DNA from 2 places in the Bacillus sp. AC266 genome. Region 1 is predicted to be linked to the other one. Evidence: riboswitches for the same ligand, from Rfam matches in the RefSeq annotation. Region 1 holds a riboswitch; the other holds the start of a gene.
The links. Region 1 has a riboswitch for cyclic di-AMP ahead of AC0IXC_RS21960 (SipW-dependent-type signal peptide-containing protein). Riboswitches for the same ligand answer to the same signal wherever they lie in the genome.
Positions count from the first base shown of each region.

Region 2: it holds a riboswitch for cyclic di-AMP, as region 1 does, so the genes downstream of both, AC0IXC_RS13690 (APC family permease) here and AC0IXC_RS21960 (SipW-dependent-type signal peptide-containing protein) in region 1, are expected to answer to the same signal.

Region 1 is NZ_CEEDEC010000005.1:374,804-387,477, reverse strand. It holds gene AC0IXC_RS21970 (hypothetical protein) at 1-379, shown strand, start outside; gene AC0IXC_RS21965 (hypothetical protein) at 396-626, shown strand; cyclic di-AMP (ydaO/yuaA leader) riboswitch at 889-1,034, shown strand; gene AC0IXC_RS21960 (SipW-dependent-type signal peptide-containing protein) at 1,129-1,233, shown strand; gene kdpF (K(+)-transporting ATPase subunit F) at 1,230-1,310, shown strand; gene kdpA (potassium-transporting ATPase subunit KdpA) at 1,330-2,997, shown strand; gene kdpB (potassium-transporting ATPase subunit KdpB) at 3,011-5,101, shown strand; gene kdpC (K(+)-transporting ATPase subunit C) at 5,119-5,700, shown strand; gene kdpDN (KdpD-like non-kinase potassium sensor) at 5,757-6,911, shown strand; gene AC0IXC_RS21930 (patatin-like phospholipase family protein) at 7,061-7,915, shown strand; gene AC0IXC_RS21925 (NCS2 family permease) at 7,988-9,289, opposite strand; gene AC0IXC_RS21920 (SDR family oxidoreductase) at 9,514-10,380, shown strand; gene AC0IXC_RS21915 (L,D-transpeptidase) at 10,602-11,363, shown strand; gene AC0IXC_RS21910 (hypothetical protein) at 11,527-11,778, shown strand; gene AC0IXC_RS21905 (DUF1540 domain-containing protein) at 11,811-12,026, opposite strand; gene AC0IXC_RS21900 (thioredoxin family protein) at 12,099-12,551, opposite strand; gene AC0IXC_RS21895 (disulfide formation protein C) at 12,564-12,674, opposite strand, start outside.
Region 2 is NZ_CEEDEC010000003.1:98,178-110,851, reverse strand. It holds partial or broken gene AC0IXC_RS13750 (ABC transporter ATP-binding protein) at 1-528, shown strand, start outside; gene AC0IXC_RS13745 (hypothetical protein) at 560-784, shown strand; gene AC0IXC_RS13740 (BA_1872 family lipoprotein) at 862-1,242, shown strand; gene AC0IXC_RS13735 (class I SAM-dependent methyltransferase) at 1,582-3,627, shown strand; partial or broken gene AC0IXC_RS13730 (radical SAM/SPASM domain-containing protein) at 3,655-3,801, shown strand; gene AC0IXC_RS13725 (GNAT family N-acetyltransferase) at 3,968-4,492, opposite strand; partial or broken gene AC0IXC_RS13720 (M23 family peptidase) at 4,547-4,819, shown strand; gene AC0IXC_RS13715 (Nramp family divalent metal transporter) at 4,879-6,174, opposite strand; gene trhO (oxygen-dependent tRNA uridine(34) hydroxylase TrhO) at 6,667-7,626, shown strand; gene AC0IXC_RS13705 (hypothetical protein) at 7,685-9,160, opposite strand; gene panE (2-dehydropantoate 2-reductase) at 9,336-10,268, shown strand; gene AC0IXC_RS13695 (hypothetical protein) at 10,331-10,459, opposite strand; cyclic di-AMP (ydaO/yuaA leader) riboswitch at 10,599-10,745, shown strand; gene AC0IXC_RS13690 (APC family permease) at 10,890-12,674, shown strand, end outside.

The sequences.
Region 1 (12,674 bases):
AACACTTATTTGTGTTGGAGAAAAAAACAAGGTAAAGAGTTTAAGAGAGCTAGTAGCATTTCAGCATGAGTTAATTATTTTTACAGCCAATGAAGAGATAGCGGATGAAGTTAGAGAGTATGGGTTTGAATCAGCTTATAGCTGTAATAAGGAGAAGGATTTTACTAGTATTTGCACACGTATTAAGAAGGTGATTTTACTAGGGGATGAGCTTCCGATAGTTAGTTTCTTCACAGAACACATTCGTTTTTCTTTTCAAGCGCCTATTACTGTTGTTACAAAGAATAAACGCTATCCGGCCAGGCTCTATGAAACAATTGGAGCTAAATTTGTAGTGTTTACGAACCGTGATAATATTTCTTTTTTATTTTTTGAATAGGGCGGGGGAAATGAAGATGAAAGTGTTGTTACTAGGAGATATAGCGAATCGTTGGGCGATATCGGTAGAGAGAGTTCACGAATTGGTAGTGCTCGATCCTCTTTTTCCAGGTCCATATATTATATTACCATCAAAAGATGTTTTGTATTTAGAGGCGGATATTACCGAATATGAGCAGTTACATGCGGAATTATCACAAGTTTATATTCGAGGGAGAAATTTGCGTGCTTTTTTGCGTGGAGAATAAAGGTTGAATGAAAAAAGAGCGAATGCTGAGTGCAACAAGCTATGCACTTCATGTAATTCGCTCTTTTTATTTCGTATTTAAAAGATCATTTCTGTGAAAAAGAAAGGAAAGACGAGAAAACAGATGAAAAAATATTAATAACAACTAATGTAAACGCTTAAATAGATGGATATTTTCTTATTTTCAGTAATTTACCCCTTTACAAGTTAAATTTAGAGGAGTATATTTACTCTCATAAATCATTCATAAAATTTCCAAAAAAAACCTAAAATCGCTGAGTTCCAGAAATGGAGCGGGGGAACCAATTTTGTGCATTGTCACTTGGGGTGAATCTTTCAATTTTGAAAGTAGGGCTACTCTTTAGGCCCGAATCCGACAGCTAACCTCGTAAGCGTTTAGAGAGGAGGTTTACTTTGTGTTGTTCGTTTCGAACACTAAGTAGAGCTTAGTGTTCTTTTTTTGATAACTAGATGGTAAATTTTAACAAAAGCGAGGGGTAGTTATGTTAGATGTTGTAATGATCGGTATTTTTGTTGGGTTAGTCGCATCGATGGCAAGTCTTGCAAGTTGGTCAGATAAAGTTGTGAAAGAAGGGAAGCAATCATGATGATTGTCTTATCGGTTATTGTTGCAGCGATTACGGTGTACTTAGTGTACGCATTATTAAATCCAGAAAAGTTTTAATTAGGGGGAATCATTCATTATGATTTGGGTTGCAGTCGTTATTACAATGCTCTTGTTTATTCTAGTAGCAAAGCCAACGGGGATTTATTTAGAAAAAGCTTTTCAAGGTAGCAAAACGCTAGATAAAGTATTCGGGCCTTTTGAAAAACTTATTTTTAAAATTACGGGTGTAAAAGAATACAATCAAACGTGGAAACAGTACGCATTATCACTCGTTTTACTAAACGGATTTATGATTGTTGTTGTATATTTCATTTTCAGATTACAAGGTGTGCTGCCGCTAAATCCAGCGCATATCGAGGGAATGGAGCCTACGCTTGCTTTTAATACAGCAATTAGTTTTATGGCTGATACAAATTTACAGCATTATAGCGGTGAAAATGGTTTGTCTTATTTATCACAATTAATCGGGATTACATTTTTAATGTTTGCAGCACCAGCAACGACGTTAGCGCTCGTTATGGCATTTATAAGAGGACTCGCTGGAAAAGAACTTGGTAACTTTTTCGTTGATTTTACGAGAGCTTTAACGAGAGTATTTCTTCCTATTGCGTTTGTTGCAGCGCTAATCTTTGTCGCACTTGGTGTACCACAAACGTTAGACGGGGCAGTTACAGCACAAACAATCGATGGGGCAAAGCAAAGTATATTACGTGGGCCTGTTGCATCATTCGTGTCCATTAAGGAACTCGGAAATAACGGCGGTGGATTTTTCGGAGCAAACTCTACACATCCCTTCGAAAATCCAGGGCAAATGAGTAATATTTTGCAAATGATGCTTATGATGTTATTGCCAACAGCACTTCCATTTACGTACGGACGAATGGTAGGAAATAAAAAACAAGGTCGTATCCTTTTCGTTTCACTATTCATGGTATTTTTACTAGGATTTATAACGATTACTACATCTGAATTACATGGGAATCCAGCGTTAAATGGAATGGGTATCGAACATGTACAAGGAAGTACAGAAGGAAAAGAAGTCCGATTTGGAACAGTATTTTCTTCCCTTTATGCGACAGTAACGACAGCTGCGGAAACGGGGGCCGTTAATACGATGCATGATACGTTAACACCAGTTGGTGGTCTAGTTCCACTCGTAAATATGATGTTAAATACAGTATACGGCGGTGTTGGAGCAGGTTTTGTGAACATTATTATGTATACAATTATTGCAGTCTTTATATCTGGTTTAATGGTTGGACGGACACCGGAGTTTTTAGGTAAGAAAATTGAAGGTAAGGAAATGAAATTGATTGCGGTAACGATTTTATTTCATCCATTGCTTATTTTAGGGTTTTCAGCATTAGCTCTTTCAACAAGCTTAGGAACGGATGCAATTTCTCATTCAGGTTTCCACGGTTTAACGCAAGTTGTATATGAGTACACATCGTCAGCTGCGAATAACGGATCTGGATTTGAAGGTTTAGCAGACAATACACCGTTTTGGAATATTACGACTGGTTTAGTTATGTTTTTAGGACGCTATTTCAGTTTAATTACGATGCTAGCTGTTGCAGCTTCACTGAAAGAGAAGACGGTAGTACCAGAAACAGTCGGGACATTCCGTACGGATAATGGTTTATTTGGAGGGATCTTTATCGGAACAATTGTAATTGTTGGTGCGTTAACATTCTTCCCGATGTTAGTACTTGGCCCAATTGCAGAATTTCTTACATTGAAGTAATGGAGGGTAAATGATGAGACCGGTAGTAGTAAAAGAAAAAAGAGTAAATGAATCACAAATACATGCTGTAGAAGATGAGGTTAGACAAGCAAAAACGATGGATCGTGATATCGTGACACATGCAATGAAACAATCCTTTGCGAAATTGAATCCGAAAGTAATGATAAAGAATCCGATTATGTTCGTTGTGGAAATTGGATTTATCATTACGTTAATTTTATCCTTTCTTCCAAGTAGTTCTAGTAGTGTACCAGGGTGGTTTAATATAACAGTTTCTCTCATTCTATTATTTACAGTTTTATTTGCTAACTTTGCAGAAGCTTTAGCTGAAGGGCGTGGTAAAGCGCAAGCCGATTCTTTAAAACAATCGAAGAAAGATGTGTTTGCAAATGTTGTAAAAGAAAATGGAGATATTGTTCAAGTTTCAGCAACTGATCTGAGAAAAGGTGACGTTGTTATTGTAAAACAAGGAGAAATGATTCCAAATGATGGTGAAGTGATTAAAGGTTTAGCGTCTGTCGATGAATCTGCAATTACAGGGGAATCAGCTCCTGTAATAAAAGAGGCGGGTGGCGATTTTTGTTCAGTGACAGGCGGTACGATGGTCGTAAGTGATGAGATTACGATTGTAATTACGAGTAATCCTGGCGAATCATTTATTGATAAAATGATTTCTTTAGTAGAAGGAGCTGCGCGTCAAAAAACGCCGAATGAAATTGCCTTAAATACAGTATTAACGAGTTTAACTCTAATTTTCTTAATCGTCGTTGTGACGTTGCCGATTTTTACAAACTATTTAGGGTTTCAAATTGATACAGCTGTACTTGTAGCATTGTTAGTTTGTTTAATTCCAACGACAATTGGTGGGTTATTATCAGCAATTGGTATTGCTGGGATGGACCGCGTAACAAAGTTTAATGTATTAGCGATGTCAGGGAAAGCAGTAGAAGCTGCGGGTGATATTAATACAATTATTTTAGATAAAACAGGTACGATTACTTTCGGGAACCGGATGGCACATACACTGCTACCAGTAGGAAATGAAACGATTGAGCAAGTAGGAAAATGGGCTGCGATTAGCTCACTTTTAGATGAAACACCAGAAGGTCGATCTGTTATAGAATATGTACAAACGAAATCTATATCATATAATAGAGAAATTGCAGAACAAGGTGAATTTGTTCCATTTAAAGCAGAAACAAGAATGAGCGGTGTTGATTTACAGGATGGAACGAAAGTGAGAAAAGGTGCTGTCGGTGCCGTTATTGAATGGGTTCAATCACAAGGCGGAACGATTCCGAAAGATGTGAATCAAAAAGCAGATTTAATTTCAAAAGAAGGCGGAACACCACTTTTAGTTGCAGTGGATGATCGTATTTACGGTTTAATTTATTTAAAGGATACAGTAAAACCTGGTATGCGTGAGCGTTTTGAACAATTGCGCCAAATGGGGATTAAAACGGTTATGTGTACAGGGGATAACCCATTAACAGCAGCAACAATTGCAAAAGAAGCAGGGGTAGATGAATTCGTTGCTGAGTGTAAACCAGAAGATAAAATTGCAGTTATTAAAGCAGAGCAAGATAAAGGGAAACTTGTAGCGATGACAGGTGATGGTACAAATGATGCTCCGGCATTAGCACAGGCTGACGTTGGATTAGCAATGAATAGTGGGACAACAGCTGCGAAAGAAGCAGCAAATATGATTGATTTAGATTCGAATCCAACGAAAATTATTGAGGTTGTAGGAATCGGTAAGCAATTGTTAATGACACGTGGTGCGTTAACGACGTTTAGTATTGCGAACGATATTGCAAAATACTTTGCAATCATTCCAGCAATGTTTACACTTGCGATTCCGCAAATGGAAGCATTAAACATTATGAAATTAACATCACCGCTTTCAGCAATCTTATCAGCATTAATATTTAATGCGGTTATTATTCCGTTACTTATTCCGCTAGCGATGAAAGGTATCGCATATAAACCGATGAGTTCTAATGCATTGCTTAGCAGAAACTTACTCATTTATGGGCTTGGCGGAGTGATCGTTCCATTCATTGGAATTAAAGTAATTGATATGATTGTCGGCTTGTTCATATAAGGAAGAGGGGAAAAAAGATGGCGGAAAAACAAAGTATACTTTCACCAATTATTCGTATTACTTTTACGTTCTTAGTCTTGTGCGGCCTTGTATACCCGCTTATTGTAACTGGTATTGCTCAAGCGGTAATGAAGGATAATGCGGATGGAAGTCTTATATATAATGAAAAGGATGAAGTAGTTGGTTCAAAACTAATCGGTCAAAATTTCACAGATCCACGTTATTTTCATGGACGTGTCTCTAGTATAGAATATAAAGCAGAAGCATCTGGCTCAAATAACTATGCACCGTCTAATCCAGATTTAGCAAAACGAGTTGAGAAAAGTATTGAAGACTGGAAGAAACAAAACCGGGCCGTTCCAGTTACAGAAGTACCGATAGATTTAGTGACGAATTCGGGTTCAGGGCTTGATCCTGACATTAGTCCAAAAGCGGCTTCTGTGCAGGTAGATCGCATCTCGAAATTAACGAATATTCCGAAAGAAAAGCTGAATCAACTGATTAAGGATCAAACGGAAGGTGCTGCACTCGGCTTGTTTGGAGAAGATCGCGTGAACGTCTTAAAGTTAAATTTAGAATTACAGAAATTAATGAAATAGTAACAGTGCTACCTCAATCTAACGGATTGAGGTAGCGTTGTTTCGAAAGAAAGGTTGTGAGTGTTTTGTATGCGGATGACTATAAACCGACGTTTCAAAGGCGAACACCAGAAGAGTATTTAGAATACATTCGTCAGCAAAATCGCGGAAAGTTAAAGCTATACGTAGGGGCTGCACCTGGAGTTGGGAAAAGTTATAAAATGCTATTTGATGCAAGAGAGATGAAAAAAGACGGTATTGATATTGTAGTTGGTTTAATTGAAACACACGGTAGAAAAGAGACGGAAGAAGCAATTGCTGATTTAGAAAAAGTTCCTTTAAAAGAAATAGATTATAAAGGGAAAGTATTTTATGAACTTGATGTAGAAGGAATTATAAAGCGGGCACCACAAATTGTTGTTGTGGATGAACTTGCGCATAGTAATATTCCCGGGTCGAAAAATAAGAAACGTTACATGGATGTGCAGGAATTGTTAGATGCCGGTATATCTGTATTATCAGCGTTTAATATTCAACATTTAGAAAGCGTTCATGATATTGTAGCTCAAATTACGAATGTCAAAGTACGAGAGCGTATTCCAGACTTTATTTTACAAAAAGCAAATGAAATTCAGCTTGTTGATGCAACACCTGAGGTACTCCGGAAGAGATTAATAGATGGAAAGATATATAAGGAAGAAAAAATAGAGCAAAGCTTACAAAACTTCTTTACGATAAATAATTTAGGGGCATTAAGAGAGTTATCACTTCGAGAAGTTGCAGATGATATGGATGAGAAAATTAGCCAAACAGTAATAGAACCGATCGGTGTGAAAGAAAAAATTCTCGTTTGTGTACAATACAGTTCAACAGCAGAGAAATTAATACGGAGAGGTTGGCGCATGGCTGATCGGCTAAATGCTGAATTGTATGTGTTAAACGTTGAAAGAGAAAATATAGATTCTATTTCAGCAGGCAAAAAGCAGACGATTGAAGAATGGAAATCGCTAACGAATCAATTTGATGCGAGCTTTGTATTAGAAGAAGCAAAGGGAAGAAAGCCCGCTGATGTTATTATTGAAGTTGCAAAAAGACTACAGGTGACACAAGTTTTACTCGGGCAATCGGCGAGAACACGGTGGGAAGAAATACGAAAAGGTTCTATTGTAAATGAAATTATGAGACAAACGAAGTATATTGATATTCATATCGTTGCTGATCAAAGAGCTTAAAATAGAGACCGGGTTGTTGAGGAGTCTCTATTTTTCTTTTTTTCAAGCCTTTTGAATATAATTTCTGAAAGAACTCATATATAATAGAAAAAGATACTTAACATAGTGAATAATTAAAGAGTCAATGTATATAAAGAGGAGAGAATAACATGCTTGAAAATACGGGGTTAGTATTAGAAGGCGGCGGTATGCGTGGTGTATATACGGGCGGGATATTAGAATATTTTATGGAACAAGATTTATATTTTCCATATGTAATTGGTGTATCAGCTGGTGCTTGTCATGCAGCGTCGTATCTTTCCAGACAAAGAAATAGAAATAAAACAGTAAATATTGATTACGCATCACATCCGCAGTATTTATCGTATAAAAACTTGTGGAAAAAACGTCAGCTATTTGATATGGAATTCATTTTTCATGAAATTCCAGAAAAGCATGTACCGTTTGATTTTGAAACATACTTTAATAGTCCAGAGCGTTTCCTTGTAGGAACAACTGATTGTGAAACAGGACAGTCTGTTTATTTTGAAAAAGAGGGAACGAATGATGATGCACTAAATTTATTGCAAGCATCTAGTTCATTACCTTTCATTGCACCGGCAGTAAACTACCGAGGTAAGCAATTGTTAGATGGCGGGATTTCAGATCCGATTCCAGTTCGTAAAGCACAGGAAGATGGATTTAAAAAATCAGTCGTTATTTTGACGAGAAATCATGGTTACGCGAAGAAAAAATCAAAATTTGGTTGGATTGCAGCAAAGGCTTATAAGAAGTATCCAAACCTTGTAAATACGATGCTAAATCGTTATGAAGTGTATAATGAAACACTTCACTACATTGAAAAAGAAGAGCAAGCGGGTAATTTATTTGTTATTCGCCCAGAAGTGCCGCTTCAAGTAGATCGTATGGAAAAGGATACGGCTAAATTACAAAGTTTATATGAGCAAGGCTATGAAGATGCAAAGAGACAATTTGCAGATTTGCAGACGTTTTTGCAAAAATAATAATTAGGCTGTGGAGAAGGAGTTCTCTGCAGCCTTTTTTATTTATGAAAAAATCCCTCTTTATGAGGGATTTTAATGTGGTAAGAAAACTAATTGATAAGCGAACAAAATCCCGAATAAATACACAAGTGGGTGAACAGCACGGAATTGTCCTTTTGCCACTTTCATAAGTGGGTATGAAATAAATCCAAGTGCAATACCTGTTGAGATACTTGATGTAAGTGGCATGCTTAAGATTACTAAAAATGCTGGGAATGCTTCATCGAATGTATCCCAATCGATGTGGCGAACTGAGCCCATCATAAGACTACCAACGATAATTAGTGATGGTGCTGTAATAGCTGAAACGCCAGAAACAGCGCTCACTAACGGTCCGAAGAATGCTGCTAATGCAAATAGAACAGCTACTGTAACAGTTGTTAAACCAGTACGACCACCAGCTGCAACACCAGCAGATGATTCAATGTAAGCTGTTGATGGTGTTGTTCCGAACATAGCTCCAATTGTTGCTGAGAATGAGTCAGATAGAAGAGCTCGTCCTGCTTTTGGAAGCTTTCCATCTTTCATAAATCCACCTTGTTGTGCAACGCCAAGTAGTGTACCTGTTGTATCAAATAGTGTAACAAGGAAGAATGAGAACACAACGCCGTATAATCCGTAGTTAATTACATCAGATACAGCAGTAATTGGATTTGAAACGATAATTCCTTCTGGTAATCCAGGCATCGATGTAACGCCGCTTGAGAATGTTAATTGACCTGTGAAGTAAGCGATAATACCAGTTAATAACATTCCGATAAATAGTGCCCCGTTTATATTTAAAGACATAAGGATAATTGTAATTCCAAGGCCAGCTAATGCTAGTAGAACTGGAGCAGAGTGAAGATCGCCAAGCCCAACTAAGTTTGCATCATTTTTTGTAACAATTCCCGTTAAGCGCAAACCGATAAAAGCAATAAAAAGACCGATACCAGCAGTAAGTGCATGTTTTAAGTTCTCAGGAATTACTTCCATTAATTTCGTACGGAAAGATGTGAATGATAACAAAATTAAAATCATACCTGCTACGAATACAGCAGAGAATGCAATTGCGAAAGTCATGCCTTCATGGGCTTTTACAACAGAATAAGAGAAGTAAGCATTTAATCCCATACCTGGTGCAATTGCGATTGGTAAATTAGTAAAGATCGCCATAAATAATGTTCCGACAACAGCAGCGATAATTGTAGCTGTAAATGCTTGTTCAAACGGAACACCTGCATCCCCAAGGATGACAGGGTTTACGACAATGATATATGCCATTGTTAAAAAGGTAATAATACCTGCCATAATTTCAGTTTTAATAGAAGTTTTATGTTTTGAAAGGTTAAACATATAAACATCCTTTCTTTTTACGAATAATTTTCACAACAGTTATATATAATATTCGTTTTTTAACTATTTTGCAATAGTTTTGCATAAAAACTTTAGAACAACTTATATTTTATGTCGTAAATTCGAATATTAATCGTAAAACTGTGTGTGAATTGCGGTTCTTTAATGTGTAAGTAGTTTTTTTTATTGTGCGCATTATAAGGGGAAAGGAGTTGAAGGAAGTTATGCCGCAGCAAAAAAACTTTTTAACAATGCCAGCACAACATCAAAATAAACAACCTGGTATTGAATCGTTAATGAATCCTCTTCCAAAGTTTGAAGATCCTAATTATAAAGGAAGTGAAAAGTTAAAAGGAAAGAATGTATTAATTACAGGAGGAGATAGCGGGATTGGAAAAGCTGTTTCCATCGCTTTTGCAAAAGAGGGAGCAAATATTGCGATTGCTTATTTAGATGAGGACGAAGATGCAACTGAGACGAAACAACTTGTGGAAAAAGAAGGCGTGAATTGTGTATTATTGCCGGGAGATTTGAGTAATGAACAACATTGTAAAGAGATTGTAGAAGAGACCGCCCAGCAGCTAGGGGGACTAAATGTTCTTGTGAATAACGTCGCACAGCAATATCCGCAGCAAGGACTAGAGTATATTACAGCGGAACAGCTAGAAAAAACGTTCCGTATTAATATTTTTTCTTATTTTCATGTTACAAAAGCAGCCCTCTCTCATTTAAAGCAAGGGGATGTAATTATAAACACGGCATCTATCGTTGCGTATGAAGGAAATGAAACGTTGATCGACTATTCTGCAACGAAAGGAGCGATTGTCGCTTTTACAAGATCGCTCTCTCAGTCGTTAGTACAAAAGGGAATTCGTGTAAATGGTGTTGCACCAGGCCCAATTTGGACACCGCTTATTCCATCCAGTTTTGATGAGAAAAAAGTATCACAGTTTGGGAGTAATGTTCCTATGCAAAGGCCTGGTCAGCCGTATGAATTAGCGCCTGCATATGTATATTTAGCGTCTAGTGATTCGGCATATGTGACGGGACAGATGATGCATGTAAATGGTGGAGTAATTGTGAATGGATAGTTTTCATTTATAAGAGCAAAGTAAAGTTAATTGTATTTATCCCGCTATTTGCGGGCAGTAAGACCCCTACCTAACAATTCGGTGAATACAAGGAAGTTAGGTGGGAGATAAATGTCCGTAAATGCTCGATTGGTGAAGGCTAATTCTCAGTGGGGATGGACAAAATCCCACGACGAGTAAAGTTTCACTTTATTATGATGTTAGTGCTAGGGAGGATTTAGATGAAGAAAGTATGGTTTATCGTAATCCTATTTTTCTGCCTGCCAGCTAGCGTTTTTGCTAATACAGATCATTTAATATTAGTTAACCTTACGACGAATCAGCTGTCTTTTTTTGAAGATGGAAACTATACTAAGACATTTCCGATAACGACAGGAAAAGACAGGACCCCGACGCCTGAGGGTAATTTTTGTATTATAACTAAATATAAAAATAAAGAATACCATCGTAAAAAAATAGCTGGGGGTGCTCCGAATAACCCTCTCGGTACGAGGTGGTTAGGTCTAGATAAAAAGGAATATGCAATTCATGGGACAAATCGGGAATGGACGATTGGAAGCAGGGAGTCGAATGGTTGTATTCGCATGCACGATCGGGACATACAATGGTTATACGACCGGGTACAATTACAGACGAAAGTAATTATTTCTCGTTTTCATACGAGTCCCGAATATGAAGCGTATAAGCTTGGTTATCGGGTTGTGAGTTGGAATGGTCGTAAAGTAGAAGAAGAACAAATTGGAATGCTTACGTTAGTAGATCGCGCCGATATATATTGGCAAGAACCAAATGGACAATTGACGAAAGTAAAAACGGTATTGCCAAATGAAAAATATACAGTGTATTCAAAACGAAAAGATGGAACCTATTATATAGGAAACAATTTGTATATTGTAGATGAAACAGGAGAAAAAATTCGTTATGAGCAATTACCTTATTCGATTTTAAGTAACATATATAAAAGGAAATATAATGTTCCATAATAGCTACCGTGTATAGGCGGTAGCTTATTTGTGATGAAGTTTAGTTGGTTTTAATGATTTCATACCAATCGCGCGCCTGTAAATAGTGAGATAAAAAAATTGAAACAGCAACTATTATGTTTTGCTGAATATAATACAGTACAGACTGGGGGGCGGTCACATTATGAAAAGTGAATTTGCATTTAAAATTTTCTTAATCACGACTTGTTTATTTATCGTGTATTTATATGCGTTACTCGTCTTCTCCTTTTATGTTCCATATATTGATTTAATATTGTTCGTTGGATTTATTTGGGCATTTGTTAAAGCGAGGGAAGGGGAGAAGAGTGTATATCGGCGCATTACTTTATGCGGGACGGTCCTTCTCGTTATTTTGTACTTTTTTATGATGCATGATGTTTGGAGAGGAATGTAAAAAAGCATACGACTAATCGTATGCTTTTACGTTTAATATTTCGGTTTAAATGTATGACAACACGTTTCTACACTCGTTGTTACAGAACTTTCAAGCGTCTCGTTTGTTAAAGTAGCGTTTGTATATGAACTGTTTTCAATTTGACCTGCCTCTTGTGCATCAGGTTGAACAACGATTGCACTTGCTTGACAAAGGTTACCTTGTCCCCAAAATGAGCAATTGGAAACAGAGCATTTCACTTCTGGCATAAAACCCCCTCCTCATACATTAGTGTGGGATTTTACGCCCATTTCATGTATAGAAGGAGTTTCCTTTTCTTATTATTTTTTCGTTTGCTCAAGCCACTCTTTTAATTTGTCCTCCGGTTGTTCGCCGCTAATACGGCTCACTTCTTTACCATCTTTAAAATGAATGATTGTTGGAGTTCCTTTAATTTTATATTCATCCCAAGGAGCATCTAATTTTTCAATATCCATAACTTTCATATCAACATTCAAGTCTTTAGCCATTGGTACTACGATAGGAGATAATTTTTGGCAATGAACGCAAGATGTTTGATAAAAGTATACTGTTTCTTCTTTTTTCTCTTTTAAATTCTTTTGGAGATCTGAAAGAGAGATTTTATTTGTGTAGTAGTCAGAACCATCTGTTTGACTAGTAGCATTATCAATTTTTTGGCTTGTTGAAGCATTTTTTTCTTCCATTTGTGTTACAGCGAAAATTGCTGCAAACAAGGCGATAATAATACCGCCAAATATAAGCATTTTTTTCATTCTTTCATCTCCTTATTTGTTTTTAATTACGATGAAGCTACAAACAGCGATTGTGATAAAGCCGATAAGTGCTAAAAACGGGATTGTCACAAAGCCGAACCAGTTTATGTATTCTCCCGTACA
Region 2 (12,674 bases), on a different contig from region 1:
AAACATTACGGTTTATATACTCCCGATGGGGCCTATATAGTAGGAACAACTATGATTTCAACTGATATAATTTCTTCAAAATTACCTTTTTAAAAAAACAAGCAAGTTATTGGGTTGGAAGCAAGGGATGGGGAAATTCTTGCATATTTTCATAGTGAAGTTGAAAACTATGATTGGGCTATTTATGACTCAAATTATAATTGTGTAGGTATGTTTAAAGAAAATATGATACAAGGATTTGGAATGGTACGTGGTTCTTTAATGAATGAAAAAGAGATAAAACTTTCTGAAGTAGAAGTTGAATTTGATTTTTTCGAAACTTCTTTTCGTACAATGGATAATCGGATATTAATAAACTGTAAAAGAGGATATATGCCTTTGGAATGGAGCGAAAGATTCGGATTAAATGTACCTATTATTAAATTAGGTAATAATGTTTCTAATGCTGAAAAGATATTTGGTTTAGGGGTTCTTTTCTACATTTTAGAAACAATTAAAGTAAGAAAAAGTAGGGTTTTTAATGATTAGGATTAAAAATTTGTGTTATGAAATTTTTTGAATGCGTTATTGGGATAGGGGGATATTCATGAGGAATATACAAGTTAGACCGGAAGAATTGAGGAGAATTGCAAAGAATTTTAAATATGCTAGTAATATTTCTTCGGAGTATAATTTCTTTTTGAATCATGAAGATATCTCTAGTGTGTTACATCTTGGTTTTATTAATGAAACAGAATTAGAGTTTCAAAAATTATTTAAAAAAGAAATTGAAGAAAAGCAGTGATCCTTTTAAGGTGTTGGTGTTTTTGAAATAGTTAAAGAATGAATCTTAATTCATATACATAAAAAAGGAGGATTTCTATGAAATCATTACGTTTATTTATGATTCTCACTCTTGTCGTATTGTTAAGCGCGTGCAATACAGCAACACAAGTTACAAAGGTTCAAAAAAATGGCGAAACGACTTTAAAAATTGGTTCCCTGCAAGGGTATTACGATGTGCAAACGCTTAAAGCTGAAAAAGGAAATGTGGAAATTCCTTATGAAGCAGCCGTTGAAGAAGGTACGATTTTATTGCAAGTTACAAAAGATGATAAGGTTATTTATGAAGAAGAAGTCACTTCTCAAAAGGAAGGTTTGCTTTCTTTTGAAGCGCCAAAATCCGGATCATATGATTTAATTGTACGCGTGAAGGGTGAAAAAGAGAAAGCAAAAGAAATTCAAATACATACTAAGCTATGAAAAAACGGCAAGTGGAGTGCACCCGCTTGCCGTTTCCATTTTCAGTTGATTCTGTTACAACATATGTTTATGAAGTGATCCGCTGAGTCCTGATGTTTATTCCGCCGAAATTCCTGATGAAGTTAAAATAAGAGATGAACAAAAGAATGTGTTACAAACTTGGCATGTTAGTAACGAAATTGATAACTCTCTTTTACATGATAAAAAGACTGGGTTTGATACATTTGTATTTGAAAGAGATGTAGATGGTAAAAAGCAAGTAGTAGCACTCAGGGGGACATAAGGTGATGATCTTTTTGGAGAAGGTGTCCCAGACCTTACTACAGATATTGATTATATATGGGGGTAAATAAGTTGAAAAACATTGAAGTTCTAAATAAATACATTGAAGGGTTTTCTGATGATCTCCCTACGTGGTTAAAGCATCTAATCGAGGCAGAGGAGATACATCAAAACTATGAGAATGTACAAGTACTTGGTGAATTAAAAACAGATGCGGTGTTGTACTATGTACACCGTACGCTGCAAGTGTTAGATGGATTGTCTTTAGATGAAGAAGCGTATCGCATTATTGAAAAAGTACTAACGTATAGTGAGCTTGCAAAGGTAGGCTCTTTAAAACAGCGAGAGAAATGGAAGAAGAACGGAATCAATCTATTGGTACATAACGAGGGTTCTGCTGATATCTTTAGTGATATTCAGTTTATCGAACATATAGAGACAAACTTAAACTCTACTGAGTATTTGTTTGTTCGAGATTTAATTAGAACACATGGATTAATCGGGCAGTATATCCGCGGAGAGGCTCGTTTGAACTCTCATATTGATTTAATTGACACATATAAAGAAGAATACGGAGACGTTAGGTTAAAGGAGATTCTATACTATCTTAATCAATGTATTATTGAAGGTGTATCAAAATCTTTGTGGAGCGAAGTAAAGAACGATGTGAAGATTACAATTGATGGGCTATTTGATGGTTATGTGGAGCCATTTACTTCTCGTGTACATAGACTCACGCCAAAACATAAGGAGTCAGTATTTGAAAAAGATATAATTATGGGGAGCGAGAAGAGAGACGTTCAAACATTTTTATCTGATAAGGATTTGTGGTATGTAGAACCGTCTATGCATGCCCTTAGCTTCGAGGATATTTGGACAGTTTTTGTTATGTTAAAGAACGAGATAGGCACTAGAAAGGTTCAGCATATCCATTTCGAGAAATTGATGCAGCAGTTGCACTATGATTTCAAAGGCGAGAAGAAGGACAACGTGTATCGTAAGCGGGTTATTGAGAAGTATCTACGGGAGTACCGTGAGAACGAGAAGCCGAATACAACACATGTTTCTTTTGAGGTTAAAGTCGATGAAGATATGAAGACTGCGTATGTGTCGTTTCAGTTTTCTGCTGTAGGTGAAGCGTTAATCATCTTCTGTGTAGAGGCAGAAAAGATAGATATGATGCATGCTCGGGCAAATGTACTGCTCTTTGATTTCTTCGGGTTACGAAAGGATGCATATGATAGATTCCATAACGAAGAAGTGTATTTGGAGCATATGAATAGTTCGGCTGATGATAAACGAATTATTCTTGATTATATAAAGGGAGATACGATTGTAGATGTCGGATCCGGTGGTGGTGTTATGCTAGACATGATTGAAGAAGAGACCGAGGATAAACGAATCTACGGTATCGATATTTCCGAAAATGTGATTGATACGTTGAAAAAGAAGAAACAGGACGAAAGTCGTTCTTGGGACGTCATTAAAGGGGATGCTATCAACTTAGGTAGCTCGTTTGATAAAGAATCGGTTGATACGATTGTGTATTCTTCTATCCTTCATGAGCTGTTCTCTTATATTGAGTATGAAGGTAAGAAATTCAATCATGAAGTAATCAAAAAGGGGTTACAGAGTGCTTACGAGGTGATAAAGCCAGGAGGTCGTATTATCATTCGTGATGGCATCATGACTGAAGATAAAATGTTAATGCGTGTGATTCATTTTAAAGATGCAGGTGGAATGAAGTTCTTAGAGCAGTATGTCCGTGAATTTAAGGGGCGTATAATCCAGTATGAGGTACTTGCAGACAATACAGTCAAAATGCCTGTTAACGATGCGATGGAGTTCTTATATACGTATACATGGGGTGAGGATTCCTTCGTTCACGAGGTGCAAGAGCAGTTTGGAATCTTTACGCCAAACGACTATCAGGATTTCGTAAAGGGTATCTTTGGAGATAAAGTAAACATCGTTCAAGCTATGAACTATTTACAGGATGGATATACACAACATCTTAGCGAGAAAATCGATTTTAAAGATGAGTCTGGGAATGCGGTTGTGCTACCGGATAGTACGTTCTTTATGGTTTTAGAAAAGAGGTAATGGTATTGAAAACTTATAAAAAGTTTAGTTTGTGGGTTTCGATATGTTTGTGGAGGATCTCGTTCTAAAGCATATGCAATGACGGGAGATTACATGGAAAGCGAACCTTTCTGTGTATACATTCCAAAAGCATTGCGAAAACAGAAAAAGAACGTAAAAAAGGGACATGAGTAAGAATATGCTCATGCCCTTTGTTTAGATTATATAATTTATTGTACTTCGCATCAGTCGTATGATGATCTAAGAAATGAAAAACGCTCGGTTTCCCATCTTTCGTTAAAAATCCACTATCTTGATTCATTATGCTGAAACGAGTTTTTACGTATAATTTCTATTAAACTCATTTTAATAAAGAATAATAATTCGTATCATATGGGATATCATCTTGATACATATAATTTTTTAGAACGCCTTCTTTTTCAAATCCTAATTTTAATAGCACTTTATTGGAAGCTTCATTTTCAAGAAAGACAATTGCTCCGATCCGTTTTAAATGAAGTGTGTGGAAACCGTATGATATAACTTCAGAAACCGCTTCAGTCGCATATCCATTTCCCCAGTGTTCAGGCAAAAAGGCATAACTTATATTTGCTCGTTTATGTTCGGAAGACCAATCATGAAAACCAATTGTTCCAATGAGCCCTTTCTTGTCTTTTAATTCGATTCCCCATTTAATGCCGCTTCTTGCGTTGTAACCCAACTTAAAATTAGTAAGGATTTGCTTTACTTGATCCAAGTTTTGCAATGGTTTTTGGCCATAATGGCGCAGGACATCAGTATTAGAAAAGCATTGTAGTATACTCGGTGCATCTTCTTCGGTAAGTTCTCGTAAAATGAGTCGGTTGGTTTTTAATATAGGAAACATATTTTCACTCCATTTCTTATGAAACTAGAATGTATTTGTTATTATATAATTTAATCTGAAAATAAAGATTATTCAAGAGGTAAGGATGATTTTGAATCTATGGCTGTTAATCATATTGATTTACGACTAGATGAATCGGGGGTATTTTTGTTTCTTGCCCAAGTCGGTAACTCAGGAAGTTCAAGTGAACCACATTTACATATCCATCATCAAAGGCAGGATCCATCCAAGGTGAGTATGTTTTTCACGGAAGGCTTGCCACTTTATTTTCGAACTGAAAAAGGTGCGATAATGCCGGAAAGAGGGACATACATAAGTGGTAAGTAGAAGGAAATCATTTCATACAAAAAGGGTATTCCAAATCAAATTTGGAATACCCTTCTTCATTACCCTACAAATGTTTGATACAGTAAGAAAATATTTAAAACGATAATAAGTGCAGCGATTAACCACGCGATAAATGTTGTAATGCGATGGTTGACGAGTGCGCCCATAATCTTCTTATTACTTGTAAACATAATAAGTGGTACTAATGCAAAGGCAATACCGAAAGATAAGACAACTTGACTCATAACGAGAGCGTAAGTTGGATTTACACCTAAAGCGATAATAACGAGAGGCGGAATCATTGTTATAAATCGGCGTAAGTATAACGGAATATGCATTCGAATGAATCCTTGCATAATAATATCACCAGACATCGTACCAACAGAAGAACTAGATAAACCTGCTGATAAAAGTCCAATCCCAAATAATGCAGCCGATACAGGACCGACTAAATTACTGAACTGGTTAAAAGCAACATCAAGGTCTTCAACGTGCAAGCCGTTTTTAAAGAATAGTGCAGCTGCTACAATTAACATACTTGCATTAATTGCTCCAGCGATAACCATTGCAATAATAATATCGATGAATTCGAAGCGGAAAATCTTTTTCTTTTGTTCATCATTTGTTCCGACTACACGGCGCTGCGTTAAGGCCGAATGTAAATATATCGCGTGCGGCATTACTGTCGCACCTAAAATTCCAGCTGCTAAAAGGATGCTATCTACACCTTGGAATTTTGGAGTGAAAAGTCCTGAGAGTAGAGGGTTTAATTCCGGTTTTGCGTAAAAGACTTGGATACCAAAAGCGATAACAACGATAAAAATCATACCTGTTATGATAGCTTCTAATGGACGAAAGCCTCTGCGTTGAAATTCAAGAATAATAAATGATCCAACTGCTGTAATTAAAGCAGCTGGTAACATCGGAATTCCAAATAGTAAGTATAAGCCAAGTGCTGCCCCGATAAATTCAGCTAAATCTGTAGCCATAATAACGAGTTCCCCTTGTATCCATAAACCGATGGAAACTGGTTTGGGGAAGTTTTCGCGAGCTACTTCAGGAAGATTTCTCCCAGTAGCGATTCCTAATTTAGCTGATAAAGTTTGAATTAATACAGCCATTAAATTAGAAGCGAGTATTACCCAAAGCAATAAATACCCATATTGTGATCCAGCTGCGATATTTGTAGCGAAGTTCCCAGGATCAATATAAGCAACTGATGCGATAAAAGCAGGTCCTAAGAATGGTAACAGTCTTTTAAAGCCTTTTGTTTGTCCACTTAACGCTAAATGGGCTGATTGAACTGTTGTACTTTGAGAAGGGACTTGTTCATTTTTTGTTATATCTTTATTCATAGTAGTATTCCCCTTTGAAATCTTAACTTGATTAAAGTTTCACTTTATTCTTACTCGTTATTTCAATACGTTTAGATATATGATGTGGCAATTTCATTTGAACATAAAAGTTTCCTTAATGCAAATTATATGACTGTATGCAATGAATGGTGTGACGATGCAAAAAAAATTGGGAGTTTATGGTTGCTGACTAAGGGAGAAGATAATAAATTATAGGGTTGTTTTTGAAATTTATGTGAACATACAGCCTATATTACAGCATATTAATTGATGGAAATGAAATTGTATGATATATAATATATTGGGATTACAACCTAACCGTAGTGTTTTGTTCTGTAATCTTGTTTTTATTTCTGTTAACTTATAGAAAAAATTGTAAATAGAAGAAAATAGGCTAAGTACAATTTAGTATGTATTTTCTTATTATATATGTTTTGATATGAACGTTAACTTATACATGATTTTAAAATTTAGATAGGTGGTAGAAATACATTGGCAACTACAAAACCATATAGAGTATTACTGTATTACATGTACACAACAATTGAAAATCCAGAAGAATTTGCTGAACAGCATTTAGAATTTTGTAAATCACTTGAGTTAAAAGGAAGAATTCTTGTAGCGACAGAAGGAATTAACGGAACTTGTTCTGGAACTGTTGAACAAACAGAAAAATACGTGGAAGCGATGAATAATGATCCACGTTTTGCTGGAATCGTATTTAAAATTGATGAGGCAGATGAACATGCATTCAAGAAAATGCACGTACGTCCTCGTTCAGAGTTAGTTACACTTCGTCTAGAAGACGACATTAACCCGAAAGAAATTACTGGGAAGTATTTAGAACCAAAAGATTTTTATGAGGCAATGAAACAAGAAGATACAGTTATTATTGATGCACGAAATGATTATGAATTTGATTTAGGACACTTCAAAGGTGCGATTAAACCAGATATTGAATCATTCCGTGAATTACCAGATTGGATTAGAGAAAATAAAGAAACACTTGAAGGTAAAAAGATTTTAACGTACTGTACAGGGGGAATTCGTTGTGAGAAATTCTCAGGTTGGTTAGTTCGTGAAGGTTATGAAGATGTAAGCCAGCTTCATGGCGGAATTGTAACGTACGGAAAAGATCCAGAAGTACAAGGTGAACTTTGGGATGGTCAATGTTACGTATTTGATGAGCGTATCGCTGTACCAGTAAACCAAAAAGAACATGTTATCGTTGGTAAAGATCACTTTACAGGTGAACCTTGTGAGCGCTATGTAAACTGTGCAAACCCTGAATGTAACAAGAAAATTTTATGTTCTGAAGAAAGTGAAGCAAAACATTTACGTGCATGTTCTCATGAATGTCGTGTACACCCACGTAATCGTTATATCGTGCAACACGAATTAACAGAAGAGCAAGTAGCTGCTACATTAGAAAAAATCGAAGCAGGTAAGTAAGCAAAATTAGCTTAATAAAAAAACAGATGGTAGCATCGTGCTGCCATCTGTTTTTTAGTTACTTTGTACTATCCTTCTCTTTCACAGCAGATAATACAGTTTGTTTTACCCATGCTTTTCTTCGTTTATGTTGTACACTCCATTGGTATAAACTTTGTATACCTAAAATAAGTGAAATGACTATACCACTAATCGCTATTAATAGAGCAAAAAATTCAAAAGGCGATGATATTTTGTTTGAATCGGTGTTTCTTAAAAGATCAATCATAGTAAACCCTAACATTTGGCCTACAACAGAGTAGAGCGTTAAAATTAATAATAAGAGGCTATCTTTTTTTGAAGCAACATTTTCTTGATATTTAAATAAACTATCGAGATTTTGTTTCGCGTTCGTGTACAGTACTTCAATGTTAAAAAGTTTTCTTAGACGAAAGAAAATATCTTCACTTTGTGATTGGGATACTAATTCTAAAGAAAAATAATTAGCTGTAAACGAATTTATTGAATAAATTAATTTCTCTATCTCATTTGTATCTTGTTCAATATTTAGTTCAGCATAAGCGTTTGCCATCTTTAATAAAACAACTTTATGAAATAAATTTAATAATAAAGCGTAATAAAACTCCCCGTACATTTGACTAGCAAGTTTAGTGACTGCTTGTTCACCTTCATTTGTAATACATGTGAAAATATGTTCTTCCATAATAAAGTAACGGTTAGGAGCCCATCTTTGATAAGAATGTTTTGTTAAATAATCGTGAATATAAGGAACATTATTTGCACTAATATATGGCTTACCATCATCTGATAATCCGGAAAGACTGGAAGTTCGATATACATCGATTATATGAAGGTCTGACTCTTTGTTTATGGATAATAGAGTTTGTACATACATTCGCTGGTCTTCAAAGAAAGGGAATGTTTGAAAATAAGAACTCCGCAATCTCTTGTTCTCAAAGAAGTCTGTTAAACCATGAAATAAATCACCGAATATAAGTTTTTCTACTTGTGAATATTTTTTTCCATCACATTCAATACAAATAGTCTCAGTCGTATCACTTTTAGTTTCAAGTACACGGAAGCGAGCCGCGAATTCAATTGCTTCTGATAATGTCATGTTAGGAGCGGTTTTTATTTCTGTCCGAATTGTTAAGAACCCAAGCTCATAAGGACAAAGTGTTACATCAATAGAATGTATCTTGAATGGAACGGAAATAAGGTTAGTTGTTAAATGTCCATTTAAATTAAGGTCTTTAGAATAGCGCTGTAATCCTTTTTGATGTTCTGAATGAGGAAAGAGAATTTTATTTGTAAAGGAAAGATAGTATGCTTCCATATTTTGATGTGAAACTTGAAATTTCCCGTAATATGTATTTTCATCTTCAAGATGATCGAGTCGAAAAGGTCGAAAATCATTTTTTTGTAAGAAAGGGAACATATTTTGTTCATATCCAGTTTTAAACGAAAACGGGAATATAAATTGAAATATAGCTGTTGTTACATCTTTTTCCTCGATTGTTTGTATTGCCTCCATTTACATTGTTTCCTTTCCGTATAAGCTATAGAAACAACATGCCCAATTTTTCTTGAAAATAACCTCTCTTGTTCATTAGATTAAGAATGAAAATTCAGCTTATTTAACAAGGGACATGTATAATGTTATGTATACTAAAATTAGTATAATTGTGTTAGAAAAAGGGGGATGTTGTATGCGTATTTTAGTATTAGGAGCTGGGGGCGTTGGCGGATTTTTCGGTGGCCGATTAGTAGAAAAGGGAGAAGATGTTACATTTCTCGTTCGCAGCAAAAGAAAACAGCAATTAGAAGAAAAAGGCCTTGTTATTCGTAGTGTTAATGGAGATTTTTCATTTCAACCGAAATTGGTAACGAAAGAAGATAGAACGACTCCATTTGATGTGATTTTATTTTCAACAAAAGCGTATCATTTACACGAGGCGACCATAGATTTAAAGCCGTTTGTAGGTAAAAATACTGTAATAATCCCATTGTTAAATGGTATCGCTCATTTATCACTATTACAAAAGGAATTCGGTGAAGAAAAAGTAATTGGCGGTCTATGCTTTATAGAGACGACATTAAACGATCAGGGAGAAATTGTACAAACGAGTGCTGCCAACAGACTTGTATTTGGAGAAATTAAGTCTCAAGATTCAGAGAGAATCAATCATATTTCCAAAGCATTTGCGGGTACGAAATCTAGTTTTGTTTTAAGTGAAAATATTACGCAAGATATGTGGCATAAATATTTATTTATTACTGTAATGTCAGGTGTGACAACATTAATGCGTGCACCAATAGGACCGATTCGCGAAAGCGAAGGTGGACGCGATTTTATCCAAAACTTATTTGAAGAATCTGTGCAAATCATGAGGGCATTAGGAGCTCCGGTAAAGGAAAACATTGCCCAGGAACATATGAAAACAATTGATAAAATTTCGTATGATATGAAGTCATCGATGCAACGGGATATGGAAAAAGGTTCGCTCATTGAAGGGAAGCATTTACAAGGATACTTATTGAAATTAGCAGAGGAAATGTCTATAGATGTGCCTTTATTAAGTGTTGTGTATCAAAATTTAAAGGTATATGAAAAAATGATTTTTACTAAAGAAATGGTATGAAAAAGAGTAAAGGATAGCAAAATATAAATGTTGCTATCCTTTTTTTATTTCTTTTTGACAATTTATTCGTTTCTTTTCGGTTTATCTGTCGTATTTCGTTCTCTTTCACGTTTACCATATAGCTGATTAATTTCATTTGCTACTGCATCTAAATATGAATCGGAAAAAAGTGGCTTCTTTTCTTTAGACATACGGGTCTCCTTTGTGGATTTTTAGTATTCATTATGTATATTTTTCGGTGGATTATGCGCAATCATTTTAATTTTTTTCTTTTTTAAAATTTTTGTTTACTTTTTGAAAATAAAGGAGTATTATAATCCACAGTTTCAATTTTCTAAATCGCTGAAGCCGCATGGTGCGGGGGACCCGTTCTTATGGATTAGTACTTAATCCAATGGGGTGAATCCTTGAAAAAGGTAGGGCTACTCATAGGCCCGAATCCGACAGCTAACCTCGTAAGCGTTATATTGAGAAGGAAGGTGGAGCTTGTGCGACAAAAAAAATAATGTCTACAAGTCTATTTCATTATGGCTTGTAGACATTTTTTGTTTTCTGAAGAAATAGTTTATCCGCTGTAATTAGCAGAAAAATTCGTGCAAAATTATTGGAGAGTGGACAGCGTTGGTTTCATCTATCAAAAGGTTTTTAATTGGAAGGCCGTTAAAATCAACAGAGTTAGGAGAGCAAAAGCTTAATAAAACGAAGGCGCTAGCAATTTTATCTTCTGACGCATTGTCATCGGTTGCATACGGACCAGAGCAAATATTAATTGCTTTAGCAGGTCTTGGAGCGGTAGCTTATTGGTATTCCATTCCGATTGCAATTGGGGTATTAGTATTATTGACAGCTCTTATTTTATCTTATCGACAAATTATTTTTGCTTATCCTCATGGTGGGGGTGCATACGTAGTATCAAAAGAAAATTTAGGGATGAATCCGGGATTAATAGCTGGAGGATCTTTATTAGTCGATTATATTTTAACGGTTGCAGTAAGTGTATCTGCAGGTACAGATGCGCTCACATCAGCTTTCCCTAGCTTACATGCACATAATGTAATCATTGCGATTATATTTGTCATATTGATTACCATCTTAAATTTAAGAGGCGTAACGGAATCAGCTTCCGTTTTAGCATATCCGGTTTATTTATTCGTTGTAGCATTATTTATATTAATTGGTGTAGGAATATATAATATTTTGACTGGTCACGTTTCACCCACGCTGCATTCGCCAATTGGAACACCAGTTGCGGGAATTAGTTTGTTCTTACTGTTACGAGCATTTGCTTCAGGAAGCTCTGCTTTAACGGGTGTTGAGGCGATATCTAACGCAATTCCAAACTTTAAAGATCCTGCACCTAACAATGCAGCAAAAACATTGCTTGCAATGGGTGCATTACTTGCAGTTTTATTTTCTGGAATTGTCTTTTTAGCTTATTATTACGGAATTAACCCAAGTAAGGAAGTAACAGTCGTTTCACAAATTGCTGAACAAACTTTTGGACGTAATTTCATGTACTATTTCATACAAGGTACAACAGCTTTAATATTAATTCTTGCGGCTAACACAGGTTATTCTGCATTTCCGCTATTAGCAGTTAACCTTGCAAAAGATAAATTTATACCGAGAATGTTTACGATTAGAGGAGACCGCCTAGGTTATTCAAACGGTATTATTATACTTGGGATTTCTTCGATTATTTTAATTGTAGCTTTTCAGGGAAAAACAGAACACTTGATTCCGCTATATGCAGTAGGGGTATTTATTCCGTTTACACTTTCTCAAACTGGAATGGTACTAAAATGGCTTCGTGAAAAGCCTGAAGGATGGGCTTTAAGATTAACGGTCAATTTAATTGGTGCAGTCATTAGTTTTATCGTTATGAGCATGTTCTTTTTAACTAAGTTCGCACAAGTTTGGTCAATCCTTATTTTCTTACCTTTCATTATCTTCTTGTTCCATCGAATTAAGAAGCATTATGATGCAGTGGGCGATCAATTAAGTTTAAAAACTTGTGAACCACTTGTTCCGATTGAAGGGAATGTAATTGTCGTTCCTGTAGCAGGTATGACTCATGTAGTAGAAAATTCACTGAACTATGCTAAAGCTCTTTCTGCAGATCAAGTTATCGCTGTGTATGTTGCTTTTGACAGAGAAGAGGAAAAGAAATTTGAAGAGAGATGGGAGAAGTGGCAACCTGAAGTAAGGCTTGTTACATTACATTCTCATTATAGAAGCATTATTCAGCCGCTTACAAAATTTATTGACACAGTGCAATATAAAGCGAGTGAATCAAATTACCGAGTTACGGTCGTTATACCACAGTTTATTCCGAAAAAAGGTTGGCATAACATTCTTCATAATCAGTCTAGTTTACTCATTCGTGCGTATTTACTCTATAAAAGA